2 regions of the Rhizobium sp. Leaf311 genome follow, and region 1 is predicted to be linked to the other one. Evidence: predicted binding sites of a transcription regulator. Region 1 holds the regulator's gene; the other holds the start of a gene.
What was found. The regulator PhoB, encoded in region 1, activates phosphate uptake and scavenging genes when phosphate is short. The targets are predictions, from matches to a motif close to TGTCATNNANCTGTCAT.
Positions count from the first base shown of each region.

Region 2: a site for PhoB is predicted at 3,670-3,686, ahead of ASF69_RS16140 (DUF2794 domain-containing protein). Genes of this name have one in related genera too.

Region 1 is NZ_LMNZ01000004.1:60,235-67,987, forward strand. Features, by position in the region: gene pstC (phosphate ABC transporter permease subunit PstC) at 1-585, shown strand, start outside; gene pstA (phosphate ABC transporter permease PstA) at 582-1,904, shown strand; gene pstB (phosphate ABC transporter ATP-binding protein PstB) at 1,973-2,788, shown strand; gene phoU (phosphate signaling complex protein PhoU) at 2,875-3,591, shown strand; gene phoB (phosphate regulon transcriptional regulator PhoB) at 3,723-4,406, shown strand; gene ASF69_RS06105 (cold-shock protein) at 4,931-5,140, shown strand; gene ASF69_RS06110 (hypothetical protein) at 5,367-5,588, shown strand; gene ASF69_RS06115 (DUF6481 family protein) at 5,627-6,016, shown strand; gene ASF69_RS06120 (GcrA family cell cycle regulator) at 6,484-7,017, opposite strand; gene ASF69_RS06125 (aspartate aminotransferase family protein) at 7,452-7,753, shown strand, end outside.
Region 2 is NZ_LMNZ01000018.1:92,146-99,898, forward strand. Features, by position in the region: gene ASF69_RS16130 (ABC transporter permease) at 1-2,129, shown strand, start outside; gene ASF69_RS16135 (Bax inhibitor-1/YccA family protein) at 2,440-3,177, shown strand; gene ASF69_RS16140 (DUF2794 domain-containing protein) at 3,254-3,646, opposite strand; gene ASF69_RS16145 (thioredoxin family protein) at 3,940-4,629, opposite strand; gene acnA (aconitate hydratase AcnA) at 4,887-7,580, opposite strand.

The sequences.
Region 1 (7,753 bases):
GTGCTGGCGGGCATTCCCACCATCGTCTACGGCTTCTTTGCCCTGACCACGGTTGGCCCATTCCTTCGCGACATCTCATCGCAGATCAACGGGCTTGCCACCGGTGATTACACCAACTTCATCCAGGCGCAGAGCGTCATCACCGCTGGCTTCGTCATGGGCATCATGCTGATCCCCTACGTGTCGTCGCTTTCGGATGATATCATTACCGCCGTGCCGCGCGCCCTTCGCGATGGTTCGCTCGGTCTTGGTGCCACGCGCTCGGAAACGGTCAAGCGGGTCATTCTGCCTGCCGCTCTGCCCGGCATCGTCGGCGCGATCCTGATGACCGCCTCACGCGCCATCGGCGAAACCATGATCGTGGTTCTGGCCGCAGGCGTTGCCGCCCGCCTTCAGCTCGATCCGTTCGAGCCGATGACGACGGTAACGGTCAAGATCGTCAGCCAGCTGACGGGTGACCTTGAATTCACTTCGCCGCAGACGCTCGTTGCCTTTGCGCTCGGCATCACACTCTTTGCCATTACTCTTTGCCTCAATATCTACGCGCTCTATATCGTGCGCAAATACCGGGAGCAGTACGAATGACCGAGGTCGTTACCCAGGGCTTTGCCGCCCCAGCCGCAACGAAGAAGGTCCGTCGCGATATCGGCATCAAGCGCCGATACGCAGCCGAGCGCCGCTTCCGCACCTACGGCCTTGCCGCCATTTCCTTCGGCCTGCTGTTCCTGTTCCTGCTTCTCTGGTCGGTCGTCGGCAAGGGCTATACGGCATTCCAGCAGACCATGATCACCGTGCCGGTCGAGTTCTCGCAGCAGATCATTGACCCGGACAATGTCCGTGCCCAGAACCCTGGCAAGCTGATGACCGCGAACTATCCCGTGGTTGCCCGCAATGCAGTGGCAAAGGCGCTCGGCGTATCCCTGGATGATCGTGATGCCCTGAAGGCCGTCAATTCCCTGATCTCCGACAGCATCCGCGGACAGTTGCGCGACCTGGTTGTGGCCGATCCAAGCATCGTTGGAACCACCCGCACCGTTGCCCTTCTGGCTTCGGGCGATCTCGACAGCGTGGTCAAGGGTCAGGTCGACGTTTCCGTCAACGAACAGAACCGTCGCATCTCCGATCAGCAGCTCGCATGGGTCAAGCAACTGACCGACGCCGGCCAGCTGGCCAAGGAGTTCAACACCGGCATCTTCTTCAACGGCGCATCCAGCCGTCCGGAAGCCGCAGGTGTCGGCGTGGCCCTCATCGGCTCCTTCTACATGATGATGATCGTTCTGGTCCTGTCGCTGCCCATCGGCGTTGCCGCCTCCATCTATCTGGAAGAGTTTGCACCGAAGAACCGCCTGACGGACCTTATCGAAGTCAACATCAACAATCTGGCTGCCGTACCGTCCATCGTTTACGGTCTGCTTGGCCTGTCGGTCTTCATCAACTTCATGGGCTTCCCGCGCTCGGCTTCGCTGGTCGGTGGCTTCGTGCTGACGCTGATGACCCTGCCGACCATCATCATCGCCACCCGTGCGGCGCTGAAGGCGGTCCCGCCATCCATCCGCGCTGCGGCTCTGGGCCTTGGCGCATCCAAGATGCAGACCATTTTCCACCATGTGCTGCCGCTGGCCATGCCCGGCATTCTTACCGGCACCATCATCGGCCTGGCACATGCCCTTGGCGAAACCGCACCGCTGCTGCTGATCGGCATGGTCGCCTTCGTCGCGAATTATCCGACAACGCCGATGGATCCGTCCACAGCCCTGCCGGTGCAGATCTACATGTGGGCGAACGAAGCGGAACGTGCCTTTGTCGAGAGAACGTCAGGCGCCATCATCATCCTGCTTATGTTCCTCATCGTCATGAATGTGGGTGCAATCCTGTTGCGTCGCCGCTTCGAGCGTCGCTGGTAGGCCATCACAACGTGCCGACCGGTTTTTCGTCCGGAAATGCGATAAAACAAACACCGGGAGCTTTAATTATGAATATGTTGTCGGAAGCAGCAGTTGAGAAGGCGCTGGACAAGAAAATGAATGATGTAATATACAAGATGATTGGTAAGGACGTTTCCGTTTATTACAGCGAGAAGCGTGCTCTTTACGACGTGAACCTGAATGTCCGCGAGAACACGGTCACCGCGTTGATCGGCCCGTCCGGTTGCGGAAAATCAACCTTCCTGCGCACGCTCAACCGTATGAACGATACGATCGACGGCTGCCGTGTCACGGGCAAGATCACGCTCGATGAAGACGATATCTACGATCAGTCCATCGACGTGGTGGAACTTCGTGCGCGCGTCGGCATGGTGTTCCAGAAGCCGAACCCATTCCCCAAGACGATCTATGAAAACATCGCCTATGGCCCACGCATCCATGGTCTTGCCCGCAACAAGGCGGATATGGACCAGATCGTCGAGTCCAGCCTGCAGAAGGCCGGTCTGTGGAACGAAGCCAAGGACCGCCTGCATGAATCAGGCACCGGCCTGTCCGGCGGCCAGCAGCAGCGTCTGTGCATTGCGCGCGCGATTGCTGTGTCTCCTGAAGTCATCCTGATGGACGAGCCATGCTCGGCGCTCGACCCGATTGCGACGGCAAAGGTGGAAGAACTCATCCACGAGCTGCGCGCAAACTACACCATCGTCATCGTCACCCACTCCATGCAGCAGGCAGCCCGCGTGTCGCAGCGCACCGCCATGTTCCATCTGGGCCATCTGGTCGAAGAAAACGACACTGACAAGATGTTCACCAACCCGGATGACCAGCGCACGCAGGACTACATCATGGGCCGCTTCGGCTGATCTGCCGCAGTTAAAACCATTCGCGTGGCACCGCTTGAGCCCGTCCGGGCTTGCGGGCCAGCGCATCGAAACTGGAGATTTCGTACATGCCGACACATTCCCATATCATGTCCGCCTATGACGAGGAGCTGAAGTTCCTCACCCGCCGCATCGCCGAAATGGGCGGTCTTGCGGAACAGATGTGCGCCGATGCGGTGCGCGCGCTCGTCAATTCCGACGCAGCACTTGCCCAGAAGGTCATATCCGACGACACGATCCTCGATCATGCCGAGCGTGAGATTGGCGACAAGGCCATCGTCACCATCGCCAAGCGTCAGCCCATGGCTGCCGACCTTCGTGAAATCATCGGCTCGCTGCGTATCGCTGCCGATCTGGAGCGCGTGGGCGACCTTGGCAAGAACACCGCCAAGCGCGTCATCGCGGTTGCCGGTACCGGCGTGCCGCGCAAGCTGGCCCGTGGCCTGGAGCACCTGTCGGAACTGGCGCTGGTGCAGCTCAAGGAAGTGCTTGACGTCTACTCCACCCGTTCGGCGGAAAAGGCCCAGGCCATCCGCGAGCGTGATGAAGAGATCGATGCCATGTACACCTCGCTGTTCCGCGAGCTCTTGACCTACATGATGGAAGATCCGCGCAACATCACGACCTGCACGCATCTCCTGTTCTGCGCCAAGAACATCGAGCGCGTTGGCGACCACGCAACCAACATTGCCGAAACCATCTACTACATGACCACCGGCAGCCAGCCGGAAGGCGAGCGTCCGAAGGACGATAGTTCCAACACGCTTGGCGCAGTAACCGAGTGAGTTGCAGCATCGGCGCCGAAGGTCGAACATGACCTTCGGTCGGCCCGATGTGTCGATCAACATGCCAGAGCGGCCGCAATGCGCCCCGAAGAACGCCTTGCGCTCTGGTCAGACTGGCGGAGTTCAAATCCATGGTGCCGAAAATCGCAGTTGTCGAAGATGAAGAAGCGCTCAGCGTTCTTCTCCGCTACAATCTGGAATCCGAAGGTTATGACGTCGACACCATTCCCCGTGGCGACGAGGCGGAAATCCGCTTGCAGGAACGCACTCCGGATCTTCTGATCCTGGACTGGATGTTGCCGGGCGTCTCCGGCATCGAGCTTTGCCGTCGCTTAAGAATGCGCCCGGAAACCGAACGCCTGCCGATCATCATGCTGACGGCGCGCGGCGAGGAGAGCGAGCGCGTGCGGGGGTTGGCGACCGGCGCTGATGATTATGTGGTCAAGCCGTTTTCGACCCCAGAGCTGATGGCACGCGTCAAGGCCATGCTGCGCCGTGCCCGCCCGGAAGTTCTGTCCTCCATCCTGAAATGCGGCGATATCGAACTCGACCGCGAAACCCACCGCGTGCACCGCAAGACCCGCGAAGTGCGTCTGGGGCCAACCGAGTTTCGCCTGCTGGAGTTCCTCATGGTGTCCCCCGGTCGCGTCTTCTCGCGCTCGCAGCTTCTGGATGGCGTGTGGGGTCACGATATCTATGTGGATGAACGCACTGTGGACGTCCATGTCGGCCGTCTGAGAAAGGCGCTCAACTTCTCCAATATGCAGGATGTCATCCGCACCGTGCGCGGCGCGGGCTATTCCATGGAAGCCTGACGGGCCTTTCGACACCCTTTTGAAGCACAACGCGCGCAGGATGTTCCGGCTGGAACACGGCGCGCGTTTCCTGTTTTATGCCAGGATCGAACAGCTACCCGCCGAGGGAACCGTCGTTTGCGTTCATCGCCAGGATAAATTCTCAGTTTCTGGCGGCGGCTCCAAACTTCGCCCTCGGGTGCGAAAAAGGGCAGGGCGCGCTTCCCTCCTCTAAGCGATTTTTCTGAGTAAAAACAACAGACAGACGCATTGCGGAAATTGAAATAGCGATACGGATAATTATTCTTCTGACCGTGCCTTTACGTTGCAAGATAAAAGCGAATTTCAATTATCTGTAATTTAAGGTTTGACTATCAGGGAATAACCCTCTATCAATTGGTCATCGATATTTTGCTTGCTGAGCTTTGGTTGCCGCGCGATTAGCACCGCGTTTTGAACTAACCCTTTCCTTCAAAAAAATCGCTATACTCGCACACAGGGCGTCAGTTCTGTGATCTATCACTTATGCTTTGAAAGGGTTCATTATGACCACAGGCACAGTAAAATGGTTTAACTCCACCAAGGGCTTCGGCTTCATTCAGCCAGACAACGGCGGCACAGACGCATTCGTACACATCTCCGCTGTAGAGCGTGCAGGTATGCGCGAAATCGTTGAAGGCCAGAAGCTGAGCTACGACCTTGAGCGCGACAACAAGTCGGGCAAAATGTCGGCTTGCAATCTCCAGGCTGCTTAAATACGGAATCTGCTTTCCTTTGACCACGGATGTACTGGCACTGTCGAAAGTATGAGACCAACCGAGGTCAGGCACGTTGCCTGGCCTTTTTTTGTGCCGCAGCTCGGCACATGCGCCAGAGCGTTTTTCATTTGCGAAAACCGCCTCCGGCCACCCAATCCACTCCGCATCGGCATTTTTTTGAAATCGATCCCGATCTCAGCCGAAGCGACAGGAAGGAAAATCCATGTCCGAAACACACAGCAAATCTCGCCAGCAGGCTGAGAAGGCATTCGGCGCCACGCAGACGCAGTTCTTCGCTCGCGGCCACGCCGTGGACGAACTCAACTCGATTGCGCAGGCGCGCGATGAAAAGACCCAACGCTTGCGTGAAGCGCGTCTTGCCAAGGAATTGCAGGATAGCCTGAACCCACCGCCAGCGCCCACAAAACGCGGTAAAAAGTCCTGATCGCGAGATCGGAATGACCCTTCAACTGGAATAGAGATTTGAGAAACACAAGAAACGCCAGAACAAACGAAGTTGCCGACCGTCGCGGCGCCGCTGCTGACGCCAAGGCCGCACTTTTGCAGGCCTACAAGGCAGCCAAGGAAGCCGCAGCGCCGATGCTCGAAGCCAAGCAGGCCGAGCAGATTGCCGTTGCCGACGCCCGCAGGGCCCGCCAGGCTGAACGCGAGCAGCAAAAGCGCGACGAGAAAATCCGCATCGAAGCAGAAGCCGCTCAAAAGCAGGCAGAACTCGATGCCGCCGCCAGCGCCGAAGAAGATGCCCGCAAGCTGGCCGACAAGAACCGCATCGCGCGTGTCATCGAAGACGAAGCGGCGCGCAAGGCAGAACGCGATCGCCGTTATGCCAACCGCAAGGCCCGCCAGGGCTAATCCGGCTACAGGCGTTCTCGTCAAACATAAAGCGGGCCACCCGGTCCCGCTTCAGCCTGCCGGCAAATGCGCCGCTGGCGTTACTTCGGGGCCAGCCTCCCTTTCCTCCGACTGCCCGGTCGATACGAGCAGCACTTTCGTTCGTTCCCATTGCGCCCTTTCGTCATTCCGTAGGTAAGCCTCAAAACGGCTGATGCGCGTCTGTTATGGCGGCAATCGCTGCGGTTCACGGCGCTGGCCTGGCCGGACAAGAAACCATCCTGTCTTACTCCAACGTGCCGCCTCCCGCAGCTGGCTCCTGTTTGCCATGAGGGCATGGTGATTTCTCACCAGCCTTGAGCGGCACAGTACATGTCGGCGGGTAACAGCCATTCGACACGGTCAGCCTCAGCCCACCGTACAATCTCTCTCCACAAACAAAAAAGCGGGCCAAATGGACCCGCTTTTGCTGTTCTAAAAGAGTTCGCTCAGGCCCTGCGGCGTTCGCTGACAGGCTGGTAAGCCATCTTCGCGTGGAACTTGCAGTAAGGAGAGGACTCGGAAGCTTCACAGCCACAGAAGTGGAAGTCGTCCTTCAGCGGATCGCCAACCGGCCACTTGCAGGTGCGCTCGGTCAACTCGGTCAGCGTCAGACGCAGCGAGGTTGGCAGCGATGTGTTGGTAACGGGCACATATTCCAGAACCTGAGCCGTATCGATCGACTGATCGTCCTTCAACGCCGTGGCGCCTGCGGTGCGGGCGGCAGGGCGGGCAGCGGCCGGGCGCGCCTGAAAATTGGTTGCGCGTGGCGCGGTTGTCGTTGCAGCAGGGCGCTTGGCCGCAGGACGTGCGGTTGCAACCGTGCCGCCAGCCTTCGCGCGACCTGGCAGGTTGAGGCGGTGAACCTTGCCGATGACGGCATTGCGGCTGACGCCGCCGAGCTGGGCTGCGATCTGACTGGCGCTCAACCCTTCGGACCACAGTCTTTTGAGTTTTTCCACTCGTTCATCAGTCCAGTTCATACAGCTTCTCCGCTCGTAGCGCAGGCAGAATCTTTCCCCGATGCCGTGGAGCAAACCACGCGCAGAGTATCCGCCAGATTGTAGGTGACTAGGTCCGCCGCTTGCAGTCTAGTAATTGAGAGTTAACCTAATCGTAGGCAGACTCCGTGACAAGAGTCGGGAGAATCATCTGGAATCGATTTTCCGGTTTTCCCCAACTTGCTTTCCGCGTGAGTCAGAAAAGCAACACTTTGTAGCTCGGTAAAAACCCTCTACCATGGCTTGAGAATGCCTGCTAACGCGGACTTTTGTTGACATCCACAGGTGAAGTGACAATAGTGCGCTCGACGTACAGAAATGCCCCAAGCCGCCGCGAGGCGGCGTTTTTGATTTTCAGGCACGGGATAACCGGTAAGCCCTATTGACAGCGCGTTTGCGCAAGGAGTGATACAGCCATGGCCGACACCGCGCCATTGTTCGATACGTTTTCCAGAGCCCCGTTGCGGTTTGAGCGAGGAGAGGGCGTTTGGCTCGTTACAGAGAGTGGCGAGCGATATCTGGATTTCGGCGCGGGCGTGGCTGTCACCTCGGTTGGCCACAGCCACCCGCATATGGTTGAGGCTTTGAAGGCCCAGGCGGAAAAGGTCTGGCACCTCTCCAATCTCTACGAAGTCGCAGGGCAGGAAGTGCTGGCCAGACGGCTCGTGGATGCAACTTTTGCGGATAAGGTCTTCTTCACCAATTCCGGTGCCGAGGC
Region 2 (7,753 bases), on a different contig from region 1:
GCGAAGCCTATGGCGCAGTCGTCGCTCCGCTTTTTCTGGAGCGGCTGGGCATCAAACGGGGCGATGAGGTCCTGCTGGGCAACGTCCGGCTAAAAATCTCAGCGACGCTGGTTACTGAGCCCGACGCGCTATCGGATGGTTTTGGATTTGCGCCGCGGCTTCTGATCAGCCGCGAAGCGCTCGCAACCTCCGGGCTCATCCAGAATGGCAGCCTTGTGGAACACGCCTACAAGATCCGCTTGAACGACGCAGCCAAGCGAGGCGGGATCACCGAAGAGGCCAATCGTGAGTTTCCAAGTGCCGGCTGGTCGATCCGAACGAGCGACCGGGCGGCACCGTCGCTCACGGAAAACGTCAACCGTTTCTCTCAATTCCTGACACTGGTCGGGCTTACAGCACTGATCGTTGGCGGCGTCGGGGTTGCCAACGCGGTACGCGCCTTCCTCGACTCCAAGCGCACCACCATAGCGGCACTCAAATGCCTCGGCGCACCGGCCAGCGTCGTGACACTAACCTATCTCTTCCAGATCGCCTTCATTGCCATCATCGGTATCGCAATCGGACTGGCGTTGGGGGCGGTTACTCCGCTCGTGGCCATGCGCTTTCTCGAAGGTGTCCTGCCTGTTCCGGACGAATTGGCGATCTACCCCGGCGCGCTGTTCATGGCCGCCCTGTTCGGGCTGTTGACGACACTCGCCTTTGCGATCTTGCCATTGGGTCAGGCTCGCGAAGTCCCCGCCACCGCATTGTTTCGCGAACAGGGATTTGAAGCCAACCGATTGCCGTCATGGCCCTATCTGGCCGCCACTGGCTTGCTTCTTGCCCTGTTGGCCGGCATGGCGATCTATTCGGCTGAACAGAGATATATCGCGTCGGTCTTTTTGGGAGCGGTCGCTTTCGCTTTTATCGTTCTCAGGCTTGTGGCCTGGGGCATCAGGGCCGTTGCCAAGAGAAGCCCTCGCGTCCATTCCGCAGCACTGCGGCTGGCGATCGGCAATATTCATCGCCCCGGGGCTTTGACGCCCTCCGTGGTCTTGTCTCTGGGGCTCGGTCTGACCCTGCTGGTCGCGTTAACGCTGATCGACGGCAATCTTAGACGGGAACTCACCGGCAGTCTGCCAGAGCGGGCACCGAATTTCTTCTTTGTCGACATTCAAGGTGCCGACCGGGATGGGTTCAAGGCGCTTGTCCAGAAAGAAGCGCCGGAGGGTACGTTGACGGAGGTGCCCATGCTGCGGGGTCGCATCCTTGCTCTCAACGGCCAGGACGTGACCAAGATGGAAGTGCCTGCTGCTGGCCGATGGGTCCTGCGCGGAGATCGTGGCATCACCTATGCCCAAACCATGCCCGACAATGCCAAGCTCACAGAGGGCACCTGGTGGAGCGGCGATTATACCGGCGAGCCTCTCGTTTCCTTTGCGGCGGAAGAGGCGGGCGAACTGGGTCTGAAGATCGGCGACAGCGTAACCGTCAACGTATTGGGACGTAACATCACCGCAAAAATTGCCAACCTGCGCGACGTGCAGTGGGAGTCGCTCTCGCTCAACTTCGTCATGGTCTTTTCACCCAACACGTTCCGCGGCGCACCTCACTCCTGGCTGGCAACCCTTGCAGACCCAAGCGCGACTGCCGCCCAGGAAGGCGAGATATTGAGAAAGGTCACCGCGAGCTACCCCACCATTACCACGGTCAGGGTCAAGGACGCGCTCGATCTGGTCAACAGTCTGGTTGAACAGTTGGCGACGGCGATCAGGGCCGCAGCGGCTGTTGCCCTGATTGCGTCTGTCCTGGTTCTCGCAGGTGCCTTGGCGGCTGGAAACCGGGCACGGACCCACGACGCTGTCATTCTCAAAACGCTCGGTGGCACCCGTGCCATGCTAATCCGCGCTTTCTCGTATGAATATATGATGCTTGGTCTGGCCACTGCGGTATTCGCACTCCTCGCAGGTGGGGTCTCCGCATGGTTTGTCGTTGCCCGGATCATGAAGCTGCCATCCAGCTTCCTGCCGGATGTTGCGATCGCAACCATCCTTATCGCCTTGGTGATGACGGTTGGCATTGGCCTTATCGGGACATGGCGGATCCTCGGCCAGAAGGCAGCGCCCGTGCTGCGTCAGACTGGCGAGTAGCTCTCATGTCTTGTGAGATAAATTGCCTGAGCGGAGAATGAATATTTCGGGTGGCCACATGCATAGCGTGGCGCTAGAAAATTGCGCGCAACTTAACCTTTGCGATTAATCGGGAAGTTTGATCTCCAAAACGTTATCGGTTTTCGCGCATACGGTGTTTTTTCGACATTGAAAGCTCTTGTAACTGAAATGGGATATCCTCATATTCTTCGGTAGGCTTGCTGTAGCTCCGCAGCGGCGCCTGGGTTATGATCCCGAGTACGGTCATATCCCGACACCGTAGGAACTTCGGAGCTCAAAAGAGGAAACAATGGCTGATTTCAACAACTACCAGAACCGCATGGCCCAAGGCCGTGCCCAGTCTGGTGCGATGATCGATGAAGGTCTTCGCACATACATGCTGAAGGTTTACAACCTGATGGCTCTTGCGCTGGTCATTACCGGCGTGGCTTCGTTTGGCACCTACACTCTGGCGGTTTCAAATCCGGCCTTCGCACAGCTGCTTTACACATCGCCGCTGCGCTGGGTTATCATGTTCGCACCGCTCGCGCTGGTGTTCTTCCTGAGCTTCCGTATTGAGAAGATGAGCGTACCTGCTGCACAGGCCACCTTCTGGGCCTACGCTGCGCTGATGGGCGTCTCCCTTTCGTCGATCTTCATCGTCTTTACTGGCGAGAGCATCGTACAGACGTTCTTCGTGACAGCTGCTTCCTTTGGCGCCCTGTCGCTTTACGGCTACACGACCAAGAAAGACCTGTCCGGCCTCGGCTCGTTCCTGATCATGGGCCTGTTCGGCCTGATCATCGCGTCCATCGTCAACATCTTCCTGCATTCATCAGCAATGGGCTTTGCGATCTCCGCCATCGGCGTGCTGATCTTTGCTGGCCTGACCGCATATGACACGCAGAAGATCAAGGAAATGTATTTCGACGGTGACGATGTGGCCGTTGCTGGTCGCAAGGCTATCATGGGTGCACTGACGCTCTACCTCGACTTCATCAACCTGTTCACGTTCCTTCTGCAGTTTCTTGGTAACCGCGACGAGTAACCGATCAGACTTGAATCAAGAAAGGCGGCTCTCTGGCCGCCTTTTTTTATGCTTTCGGCTCAACGAAGATGAGCAGTCACTCGATCAGTCGCAGTACCTTGTCAAACACTTTGAGGACCTGCGACAGCTCATGTCCGCGTTTGAGGATGCGGCCATCGACATTGACGACGCTGAAAGCGCCCTGTTTTGCGGCGAGCTTCGGGTTCTTCTCGATACGAAACAGAGGCATTTCCCCTGACCGCTTGAAGACCGAGAACACCGCCTTGTCTTTCAGATGGTCGATGGCATAGTCCCGCCACTCACCTTCTCCCACCATGCGTCCGTAGATGCGCAGGATGGCGTCCAGTTCACGCCGGTGGAAGGTAATCGGCAAGGGGTCCTTGCTCTGCTTGTACTCGCGAAGATCGATAACGGGTGAACTGTCTCTGTGAAAAGAAGCTGCGCGCTGCGCATCCGGCTGATCGGTCATCAGGTAACCCCGCTCGACGGCAAATGACAATTTCAAGACAGTCTGCCGCTCTGTCGGCGAAATTGCAAGCTTCGTTCTGGTCAGGCTGGCCGGCTTTACCCGGTAAGGATTTGGGCAGGAAGTGCATTAGCAAATGCCCTATTTCGGTCAAACCATGGCCTGAATTGAGTGGAATATAGCTATTGTCAATTGATGCCTAGGCACCAAGATGACCCGGTCCGGTGCATTGACCCTTTACCCCCAGCCCCCAATGCCCGGATCGGATCTCCCTCAGCCCCCTGAGCTGCTTCCCCTTACTGCAGCAAGACACTCGCCCCGACGATGGCTGCCGGATTTCCCTGCGCATCGGACGTCTGCAGCAACACCGCACAGCCGCCGTTTTTGGCCTTGCTGAGGATGCTGGCGGGAAGTTTAACGGACATGGACTTTCCGTCCCACATTCCAACCGTTTGCACGTCATAAACGCTATGCCAGTATGATATCTTCTTTCCCTGGTTCTCACCCTTCTGTACGTCGACCACTTGCTCTCGGTTGAAGTAAGCGACCACCACGTCGGCCTTGCCCTTCCCCTCTCCGATATCGATGGCGATCTCATCTGCCACACGCGAGGCTTTGACTGGCACACTCAAGCCTTCGCCAGCGCGAGTGAAAGCGTCCAGGCGGCCATAAATGGCCTGCACATCCGCCCCTTTGACGTGGTCGCGGCCATTGACGACCGCTTGAGGGGTATAAACATTGTTGCGGCCGAGCGCTCTGGCATAACCATACTGACGCTCTGTATTTTCCTTGGAAGCCAGCGAATCTGCCCAGCCAAGATAATTCCAGTAATCGACATGGTAAGACAGTCCAACCACATCACCCTTCTGGATGAGCTTGCGCAAGGCCTCATCAGCAGGCGGGCAGGACGCGCATCCCTGCGACGTGAACAATTCGACAACGCCTTTCACCTGCTCCTGCGCCTGGACCGAGACGGAAGCAAGCATACTCAAGGCGAAGACCGAAAGACCGAAATTCAGAGACCCGTATTTGAGAGACATTGCGAGAACCCTTGCCTGGACATTTTTCCAGACTATTGATGCAATCAATTCATGTCGGGAAGCCGATGGCGAAAATAACGCCTAAGCCTCTTCAATGGAAAGTCACGATGGGGTGAGGCAATAGTCAGCACGACCATCGCACTACCTTTCACGCAAAAACGCCGGGATTGCTCCCGGCGTTCAAACTTCATCAGGCGTGCGCCTTAGGCGGCCAGATCGCGAAGAACGGTCTGCAGAATGCCACCATTGTTCATGTAGATCACTTCATCCAGCGTATCGATGCGGCAAAGAAGCGGAACTTCCTTCACGCTGCCGTCACCGTAGGTGATCTTGGCAATCTTTTTCTCGCGTGGCTTGATATCGCCTTCGAGACCGTCGATCTCCACGGTTTCATCGCCCTTGAGGTTGAGGCTCGCCCATGTCGTGCCTTCTTCGAAGACGAACGGCACAACGCCCATTCCGACGAGGTTGGAGCGGTGAATACGCTCGAACGACTGCGCAATCACGGCCTTCACGCCCAAAAGGTTGGTACCCTTGGCAGCCCAGTCACGCGAGGAGCCGTTACCATATTCCACACCGGCAAAGATGACGAGCGGAACGCCCTCAGCCTTATACTGCATGGCCGCATCGTAAATCGACATTTCTTCCTTGGACGGATAATGGATGGTGTAGCCACCTTCCTTGCCGTTTGGCCCAAGCATATGGTTGCGGATACGGATGTTGGCGAAGGTGCCGCGCATCATCACTTCGTGGTTACCACGGCGCGTACCGTACTGGTTGAAGTCTGCAACCGCCACGCCGTTTCCGGTGAGGTAGGCACCTGCAGGGGATGCTGCCTTGATCGAACCGGCCGGAGAAATATGGTCGGTGGTGATCTTGTCGCCGAAGAGACCGAGAACGCGCGCACCCTTGATGTTCTTCAGGCCTGTGCCGGTCTTGCCCATGCCCACGAAGTAAGGAGGGTTCTGGACATAGGTCGACTTGTCGTCCCACGCATAGGTCTGGCCCGGAGGAACCTGAACGGCCTGCCAGTTTTCATCACCCTTGAAGACGTCCGCGTACTTGGACTCGTAGAGTTCACGCGTGACATATTTCAGGATGAATTCCTGGATTTCTGCCGATGTCGGCCAGATATCCTTCAGGAAAACAGGCTGTCCGTCAGAACCCGTGCCGATCGGCTCCTTGGTCAGATCCTTCTGGACCGTACCGGCCAGCGCGTAGGCAACGACGAGCGGAGGCGAAGCGAGGTAGTTCGCCTGAACGTCGGGCGAGATACGGCCTTCAAAGTTACGGTTGCCGGAGAGGACGCCCGCGGTAATCAGACCCTTGTCGTTGATGGTCTTTGAGATCGGTGATGGCAGCGGACCGGAGTTACCGATGCAGGTCGTGCAGCCAAAGCCAACAAGGTTGAAGCCGATGGCGTCCAGGTCCTTCTGCAGACCGGATTTTGCAAGATATTCACCAACGACCTGAGATCCAGGTGCAAGCGATGTCTTGACCCAAGGCTTGGATGTCAGACCCTTTGCAACGGCGTTGCGGGCCAGAAGACCAGCGGCGATCAGAACCGATGGGTTTGACGTGTTGGTGCAGGACGTGATCGCAGCGATGGCGACGTCGCCATGGCCCAGATCGAAGTCCTCGCCTTCAACCGCATAGCGCGTGTCGAGCTGGCCGGGCTTCTTATAGTCGTTTTCGAGCGCCGTTGCGAAATTAGGTGCAATGGTTTCGAGCGGCAGACGGCCTTCCGGACGCTTCGGGCCAGCCATGGATGGCACAACGTCGCCGAGGTCGAGTTCCAGCGTGTCGGTGAAGACGAGATCGGCACCATCGCCGGTACGCCACATGTCCTGCGCCCTGGAATAGGCCTCGACCAACGCGATGCGGTCCTTGGTGCGGCCAGACATGGTGAGGTAGTTGATGGTTTCGCCGTCAACCGGGAAGAAGCCGCATGTCGCGCCGTATTCAGGGCCCATGTTGCCGATGGTCGCACGGTCGGCCAGCGTCATCGAATCAAGGCCGGGGCCGAAGAATTCAACGAACTTGGAAACCACGCCCTTCTTGCGCAGCATCTGAACGACTGTCAGCACGAGGTCGGTCGCGGTAACGCCTTCCTTGACCTTGCCCGTCAGCTTGAAGCCGATGACTTCAGGCAGAAGCATGGAAACCGGCTGGCCAAGCATGGCCGCTTCAGCTTCGATACCGCCAACGCCCCAGCCCAGAACGCCCAGACCGTTGATCATGGTCGTGTGGCTGTCGGTGCCGACGCATGTGTCGGGGTAAGCGATGGTCTCGCCGTCTTCTTCCTTGGTCCAGACCGTCTGGCCGAGATATTCGAGGTTGACCTGGTGACAGATGCCTGTGCCAGGAGGAACAACGCGGAAGTTCTGGAACGCCTGCTGGCCCCACTTGAGGAAGCGGTAACGCTCGCCATTGCGCTGATATTCCAGCTCGACGTTGCGGGCGAAGGCATTTGGCGTGCCGAATTCGTCAACGATGACCGAGTGGTCGATGACCAGATCGACCGGAACCAGCGGATTGATCTTCTCGGGATCGCCACCGAGAGCAACCATCGCATCACGCATGGCAGCCAGATCGACGACTGCGGGAACGCCGGTAAAGTCCTGCATCAGAACGCGGGCAGGGCGGTAGGCAATCTCGTTTTCAACACGGCCCTTGTTGTTGAGCCACTCTGCAACAGCAAGAATATGATCTTTGGTAACGGTCTGGCCGTCTTCAAAACGCAGCAGGTTCTCAAGCAGAACCTTCATCGAATATGGAAGTTTGGAAACACCGGCAAGACCGTTCGCTTCCGCCTTCGGCAGGCTGAAATAAACATAATCCTTACCGTCAACGGTAAGAATAGAGCGACAATTGAAACTGTCGAGAGATTTAGCCACGGATAAAAACCCCGCTTCCTCTGATAGCCAACACGCGCGTGCGGACACCTATGCACTCATGCACATCAGGATGCGGGTACGGTCATTTCCGCTGTCCGCACGAGAAGACTGTTTTCACAACCTTCAGGTCCGGCGCTATATGATGATCACGCCGACCGCTGGCGTGGTTGAAA